2 linked regions of the Verminephrobacter eiseniae EF01-2 genome follow. The protein of the gene in region 1 interacts with the protein of each later gene in a pairwise test. Links are inferred from orthologs where the notes say so. Each region holds a gene or a part of one and is shown in the gene's direction. Other genes may lie near its edges. The genes, in order: ruvC and ruvA.

Evidence for each region.
Region 2: the proteins of ruvC (region 1) and ruvA interact in binary tests that used the Escherichia coli proteins (3 or more experiments, as listed by UniProt). The link is inferred for Verminephrobacter eiseniae EF01-2 from one-to-one orthologs.

Annotation. Positions count from the first base shown.
Region 1 is NC_008786.1:3,292,899-3,300,691, reverse strand. What follows is about bases 2,082-4,913. They hold ruvC (crossover junction endodeoxyribonuclease RuvC), read left to right. Parts: upstream 2,082-3,139; coding sequence 3,140-3,688; downstream 3,689-4,913. Other genes in these bases: VEIS_RS14345 (aminotransferase class V-fold PLP-dependent enzyme), read left to right, coding at 4,569-4,913; VEIS_RS14350 (Crp/Fnr family transcriptional regulator), read right to left, coding at 3,812-4,522; imm45 (Imm45 family immunity protein), read left to right, coding at 2,082-2,918. Outside these bases: Imm45 family immunity protein, read left to right, coding at 1-686; Imm45 family immunity protein, read left to right, coding at 960-1,802; more of imm45, read left to right, coding at 2,076-2,081; more of VEIS_RS14345, read left to right, coding at 4,914-5,714; VEIS_RS24840 (hypothetical protein), read left to right, coding at 5,711-6,394; VEIS_RS14330 (Bug family tripartite tricarboxylate transporter substrate binding protein), read left to right, coding at 6,391-7,392; VEIS_RS14325 (RidA family protein), read left to right, coding at 7,389-7,793.
Region 2 is NC_008786.1:4,457,714-4,465,499, forward strand. What follows is about bases 2,424-5,248. They hold ruvA (Holliday junction branch migration protein RuvA), read left to right. Parts: upstream 2,424-3,460; coding sequence 3,461-4,036; downstream 4,037-5,248. Other genes in these bases: VEIS_RS19695 (PhoH family protein), read right to left, coding at 2,432-3,382; VEIS_RS19705 (trypsin-like peptidase domain-containing protein), read left to right, coding at 4,118-5,248. Outside these bases: VEIS_RS19685 (IS1182-like element ISVei6 family transposase), read right to left, coding at 1-920; VEIS_RS31720 (DUF6444 domain-containing protein), read left to right, coding at 961-1,623; rRNA maturation RNase YbeY, read right to left, coding at 1,574-2,038; VEIS_RS29135 (hypothetical protein), read right to left, coding at 2,217-2,405; more of VEIS_RS19705, read left to right, coding at 5,249-6,034; Holliday junction branch migration DNA helicase RuvB, read left to right, coding at 6,043-7,107; VEIS_RS19715 (DUF2818 family protein), read left to right, coding at 7,277-7,582; VEIS_RS19720 (DUF1178 family protein), read left to right, coding at 7,589-7,786. UniProt on the Escherichia coli protein: The RuvA-RuvB-RuvC complex processes Holliday junction (HJ) DNA during genetic recombination and DNA repair.

The DNA of each region.
Region 1 (7,793 bases):
AGGCGATGCCGTTTGGGGCTGAACCTTACGGTGTTTCTGGCTTACTCGTTGCATCAGGCCATAAAGCAGGGTTGATGCATGTCATTTTTCCAAAGGAATCCCTGCCGAAGGGCTACGTTTACGGACTGAGTACCGCATGGCTCATTGCGAACTGGAAAAAGTGGGTTTATCCACGGGGAAATGCGGAATCGGTTCTCATTCGTGACCCTGAAACCCTATTGCGGATGCCTGCTGTAAAATCGCAGCGCTGGAAAACCAGCAGCCGTCAAAACAGGCCTCACACAATGAGCAATTGGCGCACCTTGACGACCTACGGCAGCGATGTTATCCGGCGAGGCTGTATTCTGCGGGTTCCTTCCGTACCCCCGCCGGAGCAGGAATGGGACGACGCAGTTGGGTGCTTGACTTGGTATCCAGATCCGGTTGTTGACTTCATCGTGGTCGATGCGGAATCATTTGAAGGCAGGTCTGGCTTGCTCGTTGCCTCAGGCCACAAATCAGGATTGGTGCCTGTCGTCTTTCCAAAGGAATCTGTGCTACAGAGCGCAGGTGGTCTGAGTACCGCGTGGCTCATTGCGAACTGGCAGAAGTGGGTTTATCCATGGGGAAGCGCAGAATCGGTTCTTGTCCGTGAGCCTGAAACCATATTACGGATGCCTGTTACGAAATCACAACGCAGGCCGTAGGAAATTTCAAATTCATGCATTTCTGGAACATGTAAGTCCATACCTATATCACGCAACCAATATGATTGCGTGGCGCTCTGATCGATCTGCGTTGGCACATCCCAGCCCCGGGCGTTTGTTTAACTCCACAATAATATTGCTTGATCTTCCGAGGCATGGCATGTATTTTTATACCGTTGGTCGATGCCATTGAAAATGTGATATCTGGAGCCTCGACCTGGAACTTATTCCACGCTCCCTCGACCGAAGTGGCGGACATAATTTGAGGAAATGATGAACAAATGGTTCACTCTTGCGGAATACGCTCATGCGGCATACGGTGACGAAGCCGATATCATCTGGCGAGGCTGTGTCCTGCGGGTTCCTTCCGTATCCCCGCCAGACCCAACTTGGTATCCGGATCCGGTGATGGGCTTCATCGTGGTCGAGGCGATGCCGTTTGGGGCTGAACCTCACGGTGTTTCTGGCTTACTCGTTGCATCAGGCCATAAAGCAGGGTTGGTGCATGTCATTTTTCCAAAGGAATCCCTGCCGAAGGGCTACGTTTACGGACTGAGTACCGCATGGCTCATTGCGAACTGGAAAAAGTGGGTTTATCCACGGGGAAATGCGGAATCGGTTCTCATTCGTGAGCCTGAAACCCTATTGCGGATGCCTGCTGTAAAATCGCAGCGCTGGAAAACCAGCAGCCGTCAAAACAGGCCTCACACAATGAGCAATTGGCGCACCTTGACGACCTACGGCAGCGATGTTGTCAAGCGAGGCTGTATTCTGCGGGTTCCTTCCGCATCCCCGCCAGAGCAAGAATGGGACGATTCAGTTGATGTTTTCACTTGGTATCCGGACCCGGTTATTGACTTCATCGTAGTCGACGCGGACTCATTTGAAGGCAGGTCTGGCTTGCTCGTTGCCTCAGGCCACAAAGCAGGGGTGGTATATGTCATTTTTCCAAAGGAATCCATACCGGAAGGTGATGCCAGGGGTCTGAGTACCGCGTGGCTCATTGCGAATTGGAAGAAGTGGGTTTATCCATGGGGAAGCGCAGAATCGGTTCTTGTCCGTGAGTCGGAAACCATATTACGGATGCCTGTTACGAGATCACAACGCAGACCGTAGGAAATTTCAAATCCATGCATTTCTGGAACATGTAAGTCCATACCTATATCACGCAACCAATATGATTGCGTGGCGCTCTGACCGATCGGCGTTGGCACGTCCCAGCCCTGGGCGTTTGTTTAACTCCACAATAATATTGCTTGATCTTCCGAGGCATGGCATGTATTTTTATGCCGTTGGTCGATGCCATTGAAAATGTGATATCTGGAGCCTCGACCTGGAACTTGTTCCACGCTCCCTCGACCGAAGTGGCGGATATAATTTGAGGAAATGATGAACAAATGGTTCACTCTTGCGGAATACGCTCATGCGGCATACGGTGACGAAGCCGATATCATCTGGCGAGGCTGTGTCCTGCGGGTTCCTTCCGTATCCCCGCCAGACCCAACTTGGTATCCGGATTCGGTGATGGGCTTCATCGTGGTCGAGGCGATGCCGTTTGGGGCTGATCCTTACGGTGCTTCTGGCTTACTCGTTGCATCAGGCGATAAAGCAGGGTTGATGCATGTCATTTTTCCAGAGGAATCCCTGCCGAAGGGCTACGTTTACGGACTGAGTACCGCATGGCTCATTGCGAACTGGAAAAAGTGGGTTTATCCACGGGGAAATGCGGAATCGGTTCTCATTCGTGACCCTGAAAGCATATTGCGGATGCCTGCTGTAAAATCACAGCGTTGGAAAAACAGCAGCCGTCAAAACAGGCCTCACACAATGAGCAATTGGCGCACCTTGACGACCTACGGCAGCGATGTTATCCGGCGAGGCTGTATTCTGCGGGTTCCTTCCGTACCCCCGCCGGAGCAGGAATGGGACGACGCAGTTGGGTGCTTGACTTGGTATCCAGATCCGGTTGTTGACTTCATCGTGGTCGACGCGGACTCATTTGAAGGCAGGTCTGGCTTGCTCGTTGCCTCAGGCCACAAATCAGGGTTGGTGCCTGTCGTCTTTCCAAAGGAATCTGTGCTACAGAGCGCCGGTGGTCTGAGTACCGCGTGGCTCATTGCGAACTGGAAGAAGTGGGTTTATCCATGGGGAAGCGCAGAATCGGTTCTTGTCCGTGAGCCTGAAACCATATTGCGGATGCCTGCTGTAAAATCGCCACGCAGGAAATCTTGAGGACAACCCCGGCAGCCATGCGGTCGATGTAGCGGAAGCGATGGCCATGGCCGCAGTCGGCGACATTCCCAATGCTCTCGACGCCGATGGCGTTGCCGCCGCTTTCCCTTCGCTGCGGCATCCTGGCGGGTAGCCGCAAAGGCTGTCCGCCGGGCTTCACAAGAAACCCGGCTTCAAGCGCATGATCTGCACGCGCCAGCCGCCATCAAACAAACAGCAATATGCGCATTCTTGGCATCGACCCGGGGCTTCAGACCACCGGCTTTGGCGTGGTGGACATCGACGGCCAGCAACTGCGCTATGTGGCCAGCGGCACCATACGCACCACCTCGCTGGCGCTGGGCGACCTGCCCGGGCGCCTGAAGATACTGTTCGACGGGATCACCGAGCTGGCGGCGCGCTACCAGCCCGATGCGGCCGCTGTCGAAATCGTGTTCGTCAACGTCAATCCGCAATCGACCCTGCTGCTGGGCCAGGCGCGCGGGGCCTGTATCACGGCCTTGGTGGCCAGCCACTTGCCGGTGGCCGAGTACACCGCGCTGCAAATGAAAAAAGCCGTGGTCGGCCATGGCCGCGCGGCCAAGAGCCAAGTGCAGGAGATGGTGCGCCGTCTGCTGCACCTGCCTGCGCTGCCCGGCACCGATGCGGCCGACGGCCTGGGGCTGGCCATCACCCACGCCCATGTCGGCCCTGCCATGGGCCGCCTGGGCGCGGCCACCCCGTTGAACCGCCGCCAGCATGCGATGTACAAGGGCGGGCGCAGTTATTGAGTGATTGGCTTTGGGGGCGCGCGAAAAATGGCGGCGCTTGTCAAGCCATTGACATACGGCCTTGCACGGCCTGTCTAGACTGCAACGCAGTCCGAGACGCGCCCCATCGACCAACCGGCCCCTTCACGAACCGGCTGCGCGTCGCCTCAGTGCCTGCATGTCCCGAATCACGCAATGCAACTTGCTTTTACCGATCAGCCCTTGCTCGTGCAGCGCTATCAGCACGTTCGAGACCATGACCCGGCTCAGGCCGGTGATGTTGGCCATCTCCTGGTGCGTGAACGCGACGCCGATCAACGTGCCGCCGTCCACCGCCTGGCCGTAGGTGTCGGCCAACTGCACCAGGTGGTGCAGCACGCGCTGCGCGGCCGTGGCCTGGCTCAGCAGCAGGTTCTGGTTGGCGATGATGCGCAGCTTCATGTTGGCCAGCCAGAGCACCTGGCGCAGGCAGCCCGGGTCGCGCTCCATGGCGTCGCGCAACTGCTGGCGACCGATCTGCCTGACCAGCACGTCCGACGAGGCCATGGCCGTCATCGAATGCCGTCCGTCGAGGAAGGCACTGCATTCGCCGACCATGCCGCGCGTGCCGACGATGGCCAGGTGCTTTTCGTGCCCGGCCGCCGACAGCAGCATCAGTCGCACGCGCCCTTGCTCGACCACATAGACATGCTGCACTGCCTGGCCCTGCGAAAACAGTGTCTGGCCCTTGCGCAAGCGCACGCCGGGTGCGCCCGCAGCCAGCAGCGGCTCCCAGCCGAAATGCGGCACTTCGATCCACGCGGAGGGGGTTGCCGTGCCGTTGCTGCAATGGGTGTCGTTCGCGCTTTGCTGCATCAGCCATCCATCACCACAGGGCCTTGCCGGCGCGCAAGGCTGTCATATGAAGCACCCCTTTTCTTCCTACCGGAAACTGTTCCCGATTTTGCAGCGGACGGCCCAGCTCTCCAGTTGCTCGCAAAGCGCGCTGAGCTTGCCGGTGCGCCGCGCCATCGATGATTACCTGGAGGTCTGGCTGCAGCGCGGCGCGGACTGGGGCTACTGGATGGAGCAGGTGGCGCTGGCCCGCGCCGAGTTCGCACGCATGATCCATGCCGAGCCGGGCGATGTGGCAGTGCTGGGCAGCGTCTCGGACGCAGCCTCGAGCATCGCCTCGGCCTTGGACTTCAGCGCTGAACGGCGCGAGATCGTCACCACCACGCTGGACTTCCCGTCGCTGTGCCATGTCTGGCTTGCGCAGCAGCCACGCGGCGCGCAGGTGCGCTTCGTGCAAGCGCAAGCCGGCGGCACGCGCACCAGCGCGCAGATCGCCGAGGCCATTGGCGCGCGCACCGCGCTGGTGTCGGTGTCGCAGGTCTGCTTCTACGACGGCCAGATCGTTGACATCGCGGCCACCGGCCGCGCAGCGCGGGCGCAGGGCGCGCTGCAGTTCGTCGATGCCTACCAGTCGGCCGGGGCCGTCAGCATCGATGTGCGCGCACAAGAGCTCGACATGCTGGCCGCCGGCGCGCAAAAGTACCTGCTGGGCATTCCGGGCATTGCCTTTCTCTATGTCCGGCCAACGCTCGCGCAGCGGCTCAGGCCCACGATCACGGGCTGGTTTGGCCGGGTCGATCCGTTCGCCTTCGACCCGCTGCATCTGGACTTCGCCGACGGCGCTGCACGCTTCAACACCGGCACGCCGCCGATGATGTGCGCCTGCGCGGCGCGCGCCAGCATGGCCCTGCTCAACGAGATCGGCATCCCGGCCATCGAGGCCTATCTGGCCGAACTGTCTGCCCTGGCCCTGGAGGAAGCCGCGCGCCTGGGCCTGTCGGTGGCCAGTCCGGGGGCCTGCGGTGCGCCCGTCGCCAAGGGCGCGAACACCGCCATCCACATTCCGAACGCGGCGCGGGTCGAGGCCCAAATGCTGCAATCGGGCTATGTGGTATCGGCCCGCAACGACGTGATCCGCATCGCGCCGCATTTCTACAACCAGGCCGACGAGGTGGTCGGCGCTTTGCGCGAACTGGCACGGTTGACACGATGATCGACCAACCTGTCCCAACCTGCACCCCGGCGGCTGGCCAGGCTGGCGGCCGCAGTCATCGAGCATCGGTCACTTGCTGCGTACCGGCAGCGCTGGCACTGGCCTTTTTGGCCGATGGCCGCCAACTCGGCCGCTGGGCGCTGGGTTGCTGGCAGACCGAACCGGACGACGACAGCGCCGACGACGGCCTGGTGCGCGGCCACTCGCTGTTCGACGGCCAGCCCACCTGGGTGCGACCCGTGGTGGAGCCGCAGCGCCCGAGCGCCGCCCGGCCGCCCGAAGGCGCTCATACCGCAGCCGAAGGCGCAGGTACTCCATTGAGCGCCGCCCGGCCGCCCGAAGGCGCCCATACCGTAGCCGAAGGCGCAGGTACTCCAGCGAGCGTGGTCTACCATGTCGGCCGCTCGCCCAACGCGCTGACTGCGCGCATCCGCGCCACGGTGCAGCCCGTGCACACGCCCGGGACGCTACATGCCGATGGCGCCCCACGCCCCGATGGCGCCTCATGCCGCATCAGCCTGCACGCCGAGCGCCCCGGCGACATGGACGATGCCCGCTGGCTGCGCCTGGTGCGCTGCCACGAGGTCGAGGTGCTGCTGATCCAGGCGCAACTGCGGCTGTTGCAGGCAGCGCAACCACCCGCCACCCCTGTTTGCAACCCCTGCGGAGAAGCCCGATGAATCGACGCGATTTCGGCCAGACCCTGGCTGCCACCTTGCTGGCACCCGCACTGTCGGCGCCCCTGGCACCTCTGACCGCACGGGCCAAGCCCTATGCCGCCGCTGCCGGGCCGATCCGCGTGCTGGTCGGGTTTCCGCCGGGCGGTGCGACCGATGTGGTGGCGCGCGCCCTGATCGACAGGCTTGGCAAGCAGATGGACGGCCAGGTCTTCATCGTCCAGAACCAGTCCGGCGCCGGCGGGCAGATCGCAGCGCAGTTGCTCAAGGCCGCGCCGCCCGACGGCGCCACGATCATGCTGTCCATCGACCACACGCAGGTGATCATTCCACTGACCGTCGCCGCTGCCGGCTACCACCCGGTGAACGACTTCACTGCGCTGGCTGGCGTGGCCAAGTACTACAACGTGCTGGCCGTGGGCAGCAGCACCCGGATCAAGACCCTGCCCGCGCTTGGCGCCTGGATGAAGGCCCACAGCAGCCAGGCGAACTACGGCATCCCCGCCGCCGGCAGCGTGCCGCAGTTCATCGGCCAGATCGTCGGGCAGTCGTTCGGCGTGGCGCTCAATCCCGTGCCCTACAAGGGCGGCGCGCCGATGGTGCAGGACTTGCTGGCCGGCCAGGTGCCGATAGGCATTGCCTCGATGACCGAACTGATCGAACACCACCGCGCCGGCAAGGTCTGCATCCTGGCCAGTTCGGGCACCGAGCGCAGCCGCATCGCACCGGAGATTCCCACCTTTGCCGAACTCGGCTTCAAGAGACTGGAGAAAAACCCCTGGCTGGCCTTCTTCGGGCCCAAGGGCCTGCCAGCGGAATTCGTCGCGCAGTTCGACCAGGCGATGCACGCCGTGCTGGCACAGCCCGATCTGCAAGAGCGCCTGGCCAAGATGGGCAACGAGGTCGCGGCAGCGCCCGCCAAGGAAGTGCAGCAATGGGTGATCGACGCCTCGCAGCACTGGGGCCAGGTCATCCGCGAGACCGGATTCAAGCCGCTATGAAAACCACCAACGCACCGGGCGCCGGGCGGCGCTTCATCCAGAGCGGATCGCGCTGGGAAGAACTGGCCGGCTATTCACGCGCCGTGGTCGATGGTGACGATATTCTGGTATCCGGCACCATCGGGCAGGACTTTGCCAGCGGCCAATTCCCGCCCTCGGCCAGCGCCCAATGCGAACTGGCGCTGGACACCATCGAAGCCGCGCTGGCCCAGGCGCAAGCCACGCTGGCCGACGTGCTGCGCGTGCGCGTCTACCTGGCCGATCGCGCCGATGTGCTCGCCGTCAGCCAGGTGCTGCGCCGGCGCTTGGGGCACAACCGCCCGGCCAACACCACCTTGTGCTGCGCGCTCGCGGTCGAGGGCGCCAAGGTGGAGTTGGAGGTGAGCGCGCGGCGGCAACGC
Region 2 (7,786 bases), 1.2 Mb from region 1 along the record:
AACTGGGCCATGTCGCTGCCGGCGGTGACGGTGTCCACGCCCACGATCACCTGGCTGGCGCAGTCGGTGGCCAGTTGCACGTTGTAGGCCGGGCGCCAGCCGCCGTCGGCCATCTTCATGTTGCTGGCATCGGCATCTGTCGTGCTGGCACGCGCCTTGTCGATCGGCTGGCCATTGCGCTGCTTGATTGCCTCCAACTCGGGCAGCCGCGCCAGTGCCGCGGCCAGTTGCTGCTCGCGCAGCTCGGCTGCCCGCAGCCTGGCCGCCTGTGCCCGTCGCTCGGCCTGCCCCGGGTTCTCGCGGGCTTGCTCCTTGAGCGAGTGCACCATCTCGGTGGCCTTGGCATGGTGCTCCTTGAGCGTGCCCTTGCGCCGGAACGAGGCCGCCCCGGCGCTGGCGCGTACCCGCATGCCGTCTTGCGCCACGCGCACCAGCCGGATCACCCCGACGGCAGCCAGCGCGGCCACGTTGTGGCTGAGCAGGCGGTCCATCAGCGCCTCGTTGCCCACCCGAAAGTCATTGAGCGCGTGGTAGTTCACCGACACACCACCACAGATCCAGCGGTACGCGTCGTGGCTTTGGCTCAACCGGGCGACCTCGCGCCCGCTGCCGACGCCATCCAGCGTGGCGTACAGCCACAGCGAGAACAGGATGCGTGGATCAATGGCCCGGCGCCCAGGCGCCGAACCTCGGGCCCGGATGGCATCGAACAGCGCGCTCAGATCCTGCTGCTCCACGTAGCGCCACACCAGTCGGGCCCGATGGTCTGCAGGCAGCAGCGAATCCAGGTCGGATGCGCGCAGCTCCACTTGCAAACGGTTGGGCTCCTGCACGCGTGCCGGGGCACTGGCTGGCGGTGCGCTACAAGGGTGCATTGGCGCGCCAGCACTCGCTGCTGGCACATCCATGCCTTCGAACATGGCCTGATCCTGGGGCATCGCGGAGCGCTGGCTTGACGTCATACCTTGCCCAAGCCAGTCTCGTGCCACTTCCCAACGGTCAGCGGGGAAAAACTCTCAAGCTCTGAGTCTTCAGCTATGGGCGATGGTGCAGATGCTCACCGTTCAAATCCATGAGTGGCAAGCGCGGCTTCATCTGAACAGCCAAAACCTCCTCGGCAGACCGCCCTCCAGCGATCAGCGCCACAAGCCCAAACCCCAGTCATTGCGCAAAGCCGGGCTGTGTGCCGATCGGTGGGCACAAGGGGCAGCACAAGGGTCGCAAGGGCGGCGCCCTGCGCCAAATGGCCGAGCCCGATGTCCTTGTTGCCCATGTGCCGCCCGAGTGTTGCGCCGTCAGCCGGAGCAGTTTGGGCGAGGCGAGTTTGATGGAGGTCTGCCCAAGTCTTTTCCATGCGCCCGAGGTGAACGGATTGGAATGCGCCGCGCCACCCGGGCACTGCCGTCGCCGCCTGCGGTGGCGACGGCCATCATTGGCCGTGCCTGCGGCCTTGGCATCAGGTCGCCTGCGGCACAGATGGCTACGGCTATGGCGGTGAGCGGGGCCGATACCCGGTTCTTCAGGCCGCTCATCGCGTTGAGCCGGGGCCGGCCCGGCAGTGCCCTGCCCGCCGTTACCCGGGCTGCCTGGCATAGGGGTCGGCAAACCCCAGCGCTTGCATGATTTGTGTCTCGCGGGCCTGCATTGCGTCGGCGTCGGCGCTGCCTTCGTGGTCCCAGCCCTGCGCGTGCAGGGTGCCATGCACCAGCATATGGGCGTAATGCGCTTGCAGGTGCTTGCCCTGCTGTTGCGCCTCGCGTTCGATGACCGGGGCGCACAGCAGCAGGTCGGCCGTGACCAGGGGGGCTTGGCTGTAAACGAAGGTGAGCACGTTGGTGGCGTAGTCTTTATTGCGGTAGGTGCGGTTCAGTTGCCGGCCTTCGTCGGCGCCGACGATGCGCACGGTGATCTCGGCGTCGGTGGTCAGCGCGTGGCGGATCCAGCGCCTGATCAGGTGGCGCGGCAGGGCGCTGCGCTGCGCGGCTGCCGCGTCGAAGCGGCCCCATTGCAGCGACAGGGCCAGTGGTTTCAAGGGCATTTCGCTTTTCGTGGCGACTGGCGCCCGATGCACGGGCATGGGTGCACCGCCTGGCAAATAGCTGCAGCTGCACAAAATGGAATCGATGCATTTCGTGTCAGGGCGAAGCGCAATCCATCGCGACATTTGCAGCTATCGCAAGGATTTGCAACGCCGCTCCGGCGTGAAAGGCGCGGCTTCATTTGCAGTTCTTTGCGGGACGGCCTAGTGTCGCGTCACCGATCATCTGTCGGTCTGCGCTGGCCATCGAAGCGCATCGCGGCGTTGCATCGCTTGCCAATACGCTCGGTATTGGCTGCGCGCTGCGCCTTGCGCTGCGCTCCGATGGTTGCGCGCAGCCTACGACATCTGATCCGTGACGCGACACTAGCAAACGCCATGACGACAGGTGCATCAACTGCGTGCGGACGGCGCGCGGCGCGGGGCGTCATAGGCATCGACGATGCGCGCGACCAGCGGGTGGCGCACCACGTCGGCACTGGTGAAGCGGGTCAGCGCAATGCCTTGGACACGTTTGAGCACCTGTTCGGCCTCGATCAGGCCGCTCAGCGCGCCCGGGGGCAGGTCGATCTGGCTCACGTCGCCGGTGACGACGGCCTTGGCGCCAAAGCCGATGCGGGTGAGGAACATCTTCATCTGCTCGGGCGTGGTGTTCTGGGCTTCGTCGAGGATCACGAAGGCGTTGTTCAGCGTGCGTCCGCGCATGAAGGCCAGCGGGGCGATTTCCAGCGCGTTGCGTTCAAACGCTTTTTGCACCTTGTCGTAGCCCATCAGTTCATAGAGCGCGTCGTACAGCGGGCGCAGGTAGGGGTCGACCTTTTGCGCCAGGTCGCCGGGCAGAAAGCCCAGGCGCTCGCCGGCCTCGACGGCGGGGCGGGTCAGCACGATGCGCTGCACGGCGCTGCGCTCGAGTGCGTCCACGGCGCAGGCCACGGCCAGAAAGGTTTTGCCGGTGCCGGCCGGGCCTATGCCCAAGGTGATGTCGTGGTTGGCGATGTTCTGCAGGTACAGGCTCTGCGTGGGCGTGCGCGCGCGCAGGTCGGCCCGGCGCGTGCTGAGCATGATGGCGCCCTCGGGCGCAGCCACCAGGGCCTGGTCTGCGGCCAGCATCAGTTGCAGCGTGTCTTCGGCGATCGGGCGCTCGGCCATTTCATACAGCGCTTGCAGCAATTGCATGGCCTGCATGGCCCGGGCCTTGGGGCCTTCGATCTTGAATTGCTCGTGCCGGTGCGCCATGCGCACTTGCAGGGCGGCTTCGATGCTGCGCAGGTGCGCGTCGGCCGGGCCACACAGTTGCGTCAACCGGGTGTTGTCGTGCGGGGTGAAGGTGTGGCGCAGGATCACGCTGATAATTCCAGTCAGGCAACGGACATGGCAAGATGGCGCTGTAGCAGTTTGCGCGGGCGCCGACAAAGGACAGCAATGATAGGCAAATTGACCGGCACTCTGCTGGAGAAAAATCCCCCCGAGGTGCTGCTCGACTGCCACGGCGTGGGCTACGAGGTGAATGTGCCGATGAGCAGCTTTTATAATCTGCCCGCCGTGGGCGAGCGTATCAGCCTGCTCACGCAGTTCATCGTGCGCGAGGACGCCCAACTGCTGTATGGCTTTGCCACTGCGCCTGAGCGCCAGGCGTTTCGCGCGCTGATCAAGATAACGGGGGTGGGGCCGCGCATGGCGCTGTCGATACTTTCCGGCATGAGCGTGGCGGATCTGGCCCAGGCGATTGCACGGCAGGAGGCGGCCCGCCTGGTCAAGGTGCCGGGCGTTGGCAAAAGAACTGCCGAGCGATTGCTGCTGGAACTCAAGGGAAAGCTGGGCGCGGACTTGGGCGCCAGCCATGGCCCCGCAGTCAGCGGCGCGCAGGCGGATATCCTGCAGGCCCTGTTGGCTTTGGGCTACAACGACAAGGAGGCCGCAGCAGCGCTCAAGGCGCTGCCGGCGCAGGTAGAGGTCAGCGACGGCATCAAGTGGGCGCTCAAGGCCTTGACGAAGTAGCATCCGGACGCTTGCGTGCCGTCTTGTCACATGCTTGGCACACTGCGAACATCCAACCACCTTACTGAGTGAGGACGAGAAATGAAAAATCCCGGGTTTGTGGCCCGCATGGGCATGCTGGGCGCCTTGGCGACCGTCCTCCTGTCTGGCTGTGGCGGCGCGGGCCAGGACGGCGCCCCATCGGCCGCCCAGACCCCGTCGGTAGCGAAGGTGGAGCAGGTGGACGGCCGGGTGCAGCCCGCCAGCGCCGACCAGGGTGTGCCGCATGTCAAGTCGCGCCATGTGGGCGCAATCCCGATTCCGTCCCGGATCCGTCTGGGCGCGTTGAAGCAGGAGGAAATCCGGTCCGCCGTCTCTGACGCAAGCCCCCGCAAATTGGTCGGCCTGGCCCGCGCCGTGGACGCCGCGCCGACCTTGCAGCAACTGCAATGGCAGCCTGTGGCCGGCGGCGGCCAGGTCGCCGCCATCAGCGTTTCTGCCGAAGGCGCCCATGGCCTGCGGCTGGGGATCGTCGTGCGGCAGTTGCCCGGCAGTGCCGTGCTGCGCCTGTATCGCCAGGCCGCGCCCGCCACGGTGTTCCAGATCTCGGGCCAGGAGGTGCTGCAGCGCATCGAGAGCAACGCGCTGGCCGGCGACCGCAGCCTCGACGGCCAGACCTGGTGGACGCCGGATCTGGGCGCCGACGAGGTCACGCTGGAGTTGGAACTGCCCGCAGGCGCCGACGTGGCTGCGCTCGACATGGCGCTGACCCGCGTATCGCATATCTTCGAGAACCTGGCCCTGCCCACGCAGGAGGAGTTCGAGACCAAGATCAACGATGCCATGCCATGCAACCGGGACGCCAGTTGCGAGAATGACTATGCCGACCAGCGCAACGCCGTGGCACGCACGAGCTTCGTATCGCGGGGCGATGCCTATACGTGCACCGGCACCTTGCTCAACGACAGCCAATCTTCGGGGACACCGTATTTCCTGAGCGCCCACCACTGCATTTCGTCGCAGGCCGAGGCGGACACGCTGGAGACGAACTGGTTCTACCGCTCGTCCTCATGCCGCAGCCGCACGCTGTCGAGCCGCTCTGTCCACCGCCGGGGCGGCGCCAAGCTGCTGTATTCCTCGGCCAGCACCGACACCGCGCTGCTCCAGCTCAATGACGCACCGCCCGAAGGGGCCTTCTTTGCCGGCTGGGATGCCAGCGCCCAGGCCAAGTATTCTTCGGTGGCGACGCTGCACCACCCGGCTGGCGACATGCTGAAGATCAGTTTGGGCCGTTTGGGAGAGCAGACCACCTGCACCGCGATGAGCCAGTCAGGGTCGTTCGACTGCGAAGGAAAGACGGGCAACTATTACGAGGTGTACTGGTACCGGGGAACGACCGAGTACGGAAGCAGCGGCGCGGCCCTGCTCAATAGCGCCAAAAAGGTGATCGGCACCTTGTACGGCGGCACCTCCAGTTGTTTCAACATGTCTGCGAAAGAGATCTTTGGCCGGTTCGACGTGGCCTATGAGGCCGGACTGAAAAAATGGCTGGCAGCAGCGCCGGCCGACGCATCGAACCAGCGCGTTGCAGTCCATCGCTTCTACAACAACAGAGCAGGCTCGCATTTCTTCACCACCAATGTGGCCGAGCGGGACTACGTGATCCAGAGATTGTCCGACTTTGCGTATGAAGGGGTGGCCTTTTACGCACAAGCACAGGCTCAGCCGGGCAGCATCCCCATGTACCGTTTCTATGGCGCGGACAGTGGCGCCCATTTCTTCACGGCCAGCGCGCAAGAGCGCGACGATGTGAAAAACAATATGCCGCAATACCGCTACGAGGGCATTGCATGGTACGCATCGCCTGACCACAGCGCCAACACATCACCGGTATTCCGCTTCTCCTACAAGCAGGTACCCTTCTACACCATCAACCAGGCCGAGCGGGACTTCATCATCGCCCACTATCGTGAGTACACCTACGAGGGCCCCAACTACTACGCGTGGACCAATCCATAAGCCCTGCGATGACCCTGCAAACCGACGACTTCGCCCCTGCTCCCGCCCGGCGCGTTGTCTCTGCGGCGCCCGCTTCGCCCCAGGAGCAGGCGATCGAGCGGGCGCTGCGTCCCAAGCTGCTGCAGGAGTACGTGGGCCAGGTCAAGGCGCGCGAGCAGTTGGAAATCTTCATCGGCGCAGCGCGCCAGCGCGGCGAAGCCCTCGACCATGTGCTGTTGTTCGGCCCGCCCGGCCTGGGCAAAACCACGCTCAGCCACATCATTGCCGCAGAACTGGGCGTGAACCTGCGCCAGACCAGCGGACCGGTGCTGGAAAAGCCCAAGGACCTGGCGGCGCTGCTGACCAACCTGGAAAATCGGGATGTCCTGTTCATCGATGAGATCCACCGCCTGTCGCCCGTGGTCGAGGAAATCCTCTACCCGGCGCTGGAGGACTACCAGATCGACATCATGATCGGCGAAGGCCCTGCGGCGCGCAGCATCAAGCTCGACCTGCAGCCCTTCACCCTGGTCGGTGCGACCACGCGCGCCGGCATGCTGACCAATCCGCTGCGCGACCGCTTCGGCATCGTGGCCCGGCTGGAGTTCTACAGCGCGCAAGAACTGGCGCGCATCGTCAAGCGCAGCGCCGGCCTGCTCGGTGTCCCGATGGATGACGCCGGGGGTCTGGAGATCGCCCGCCGCTCGCGCGGCACGCCGCGCATCGCCAACCGGCTGCTGCGGCGCGTGCGCGACTACACCCAGGTCAAGGCCGACGGCCACATCACCAAGGACATTGCCGAGCGCGCCCTGGCCATGCTCGACGTAGACCCCGAGGGCCTGGACGTGATGGACCGCAAACTGCTCGAAGCCGTGATCCACCGCTTCGACGGCGGCCCCGTCGGGCTGGACAACATCGCCGCCAGCATTGGCGAAGAAACCGGCACCATCGAAGACGTGATCGAGCCCTATCTGATACAGCAGGGTTTCTTGCAGCGCACACCGCGCGGACGCATCGCCACGCAGGCCGCCTTCCGGCACCTGGGGATCGCCGCAGCGCCTGGCGCGCAAGCGCCAGGCTTGTTTGCTGTCTGAACGAGACGGCATCTGCAAACACGGGCACTGAGCCATGCCGGCCGGGGCGCTGGCACTGATACCATCACCTCCTGCGGCACCACCGCTGATCCGCTGATCCGCAGTGGCTCGGCGGCGTGGACGCTGCGGCCCGTCCGGCGCATGCTTGCTTTGAAAACCAGGTTGTTTCATGTCTCTTTCCGGCTCCGTCTGGCTCATCATCGTGGCCGCCTTCATGGCGGCCAATGGGCCCTTCGTCAACCAGCGCTGGGGGCTGCTCGGGCCTGTGGCCAGCGCCGGCAAGCCCTTGTTCGCGCGGCTGGCCGAACTGGTCGTGCTGTACTTTGTGGTCGGGGGACTGGCGCTGTTGCTGGAGCGCCGTGCCGGGCAGATCGCGCCGCAGGGCTGGGAGTTTTATGCCATCACCGGGCCGCTGTTCCTGACCTTGGCATTCCCCGGCTTTGTCTATCGCTACCTGCTGCGCCGCCATGGCTGAACTGCGATGAAGGTGCTTGATCTGCAATGTCGGCAAGGCCATGTCTTCGAGGGCTGGTTTGCCTGCGAGGAGGACTTTCGCAGCCAGCAGCAGCGCGGCTTGGTGCAATGCCCGCTGTGCGCGGACGAGCATATCGAAAAGCGTTTGAGCGCCCCGCGGCTGAACCTCGGCGCGCGCGCAGCGCCGGCGGCAAACGACAGTGCT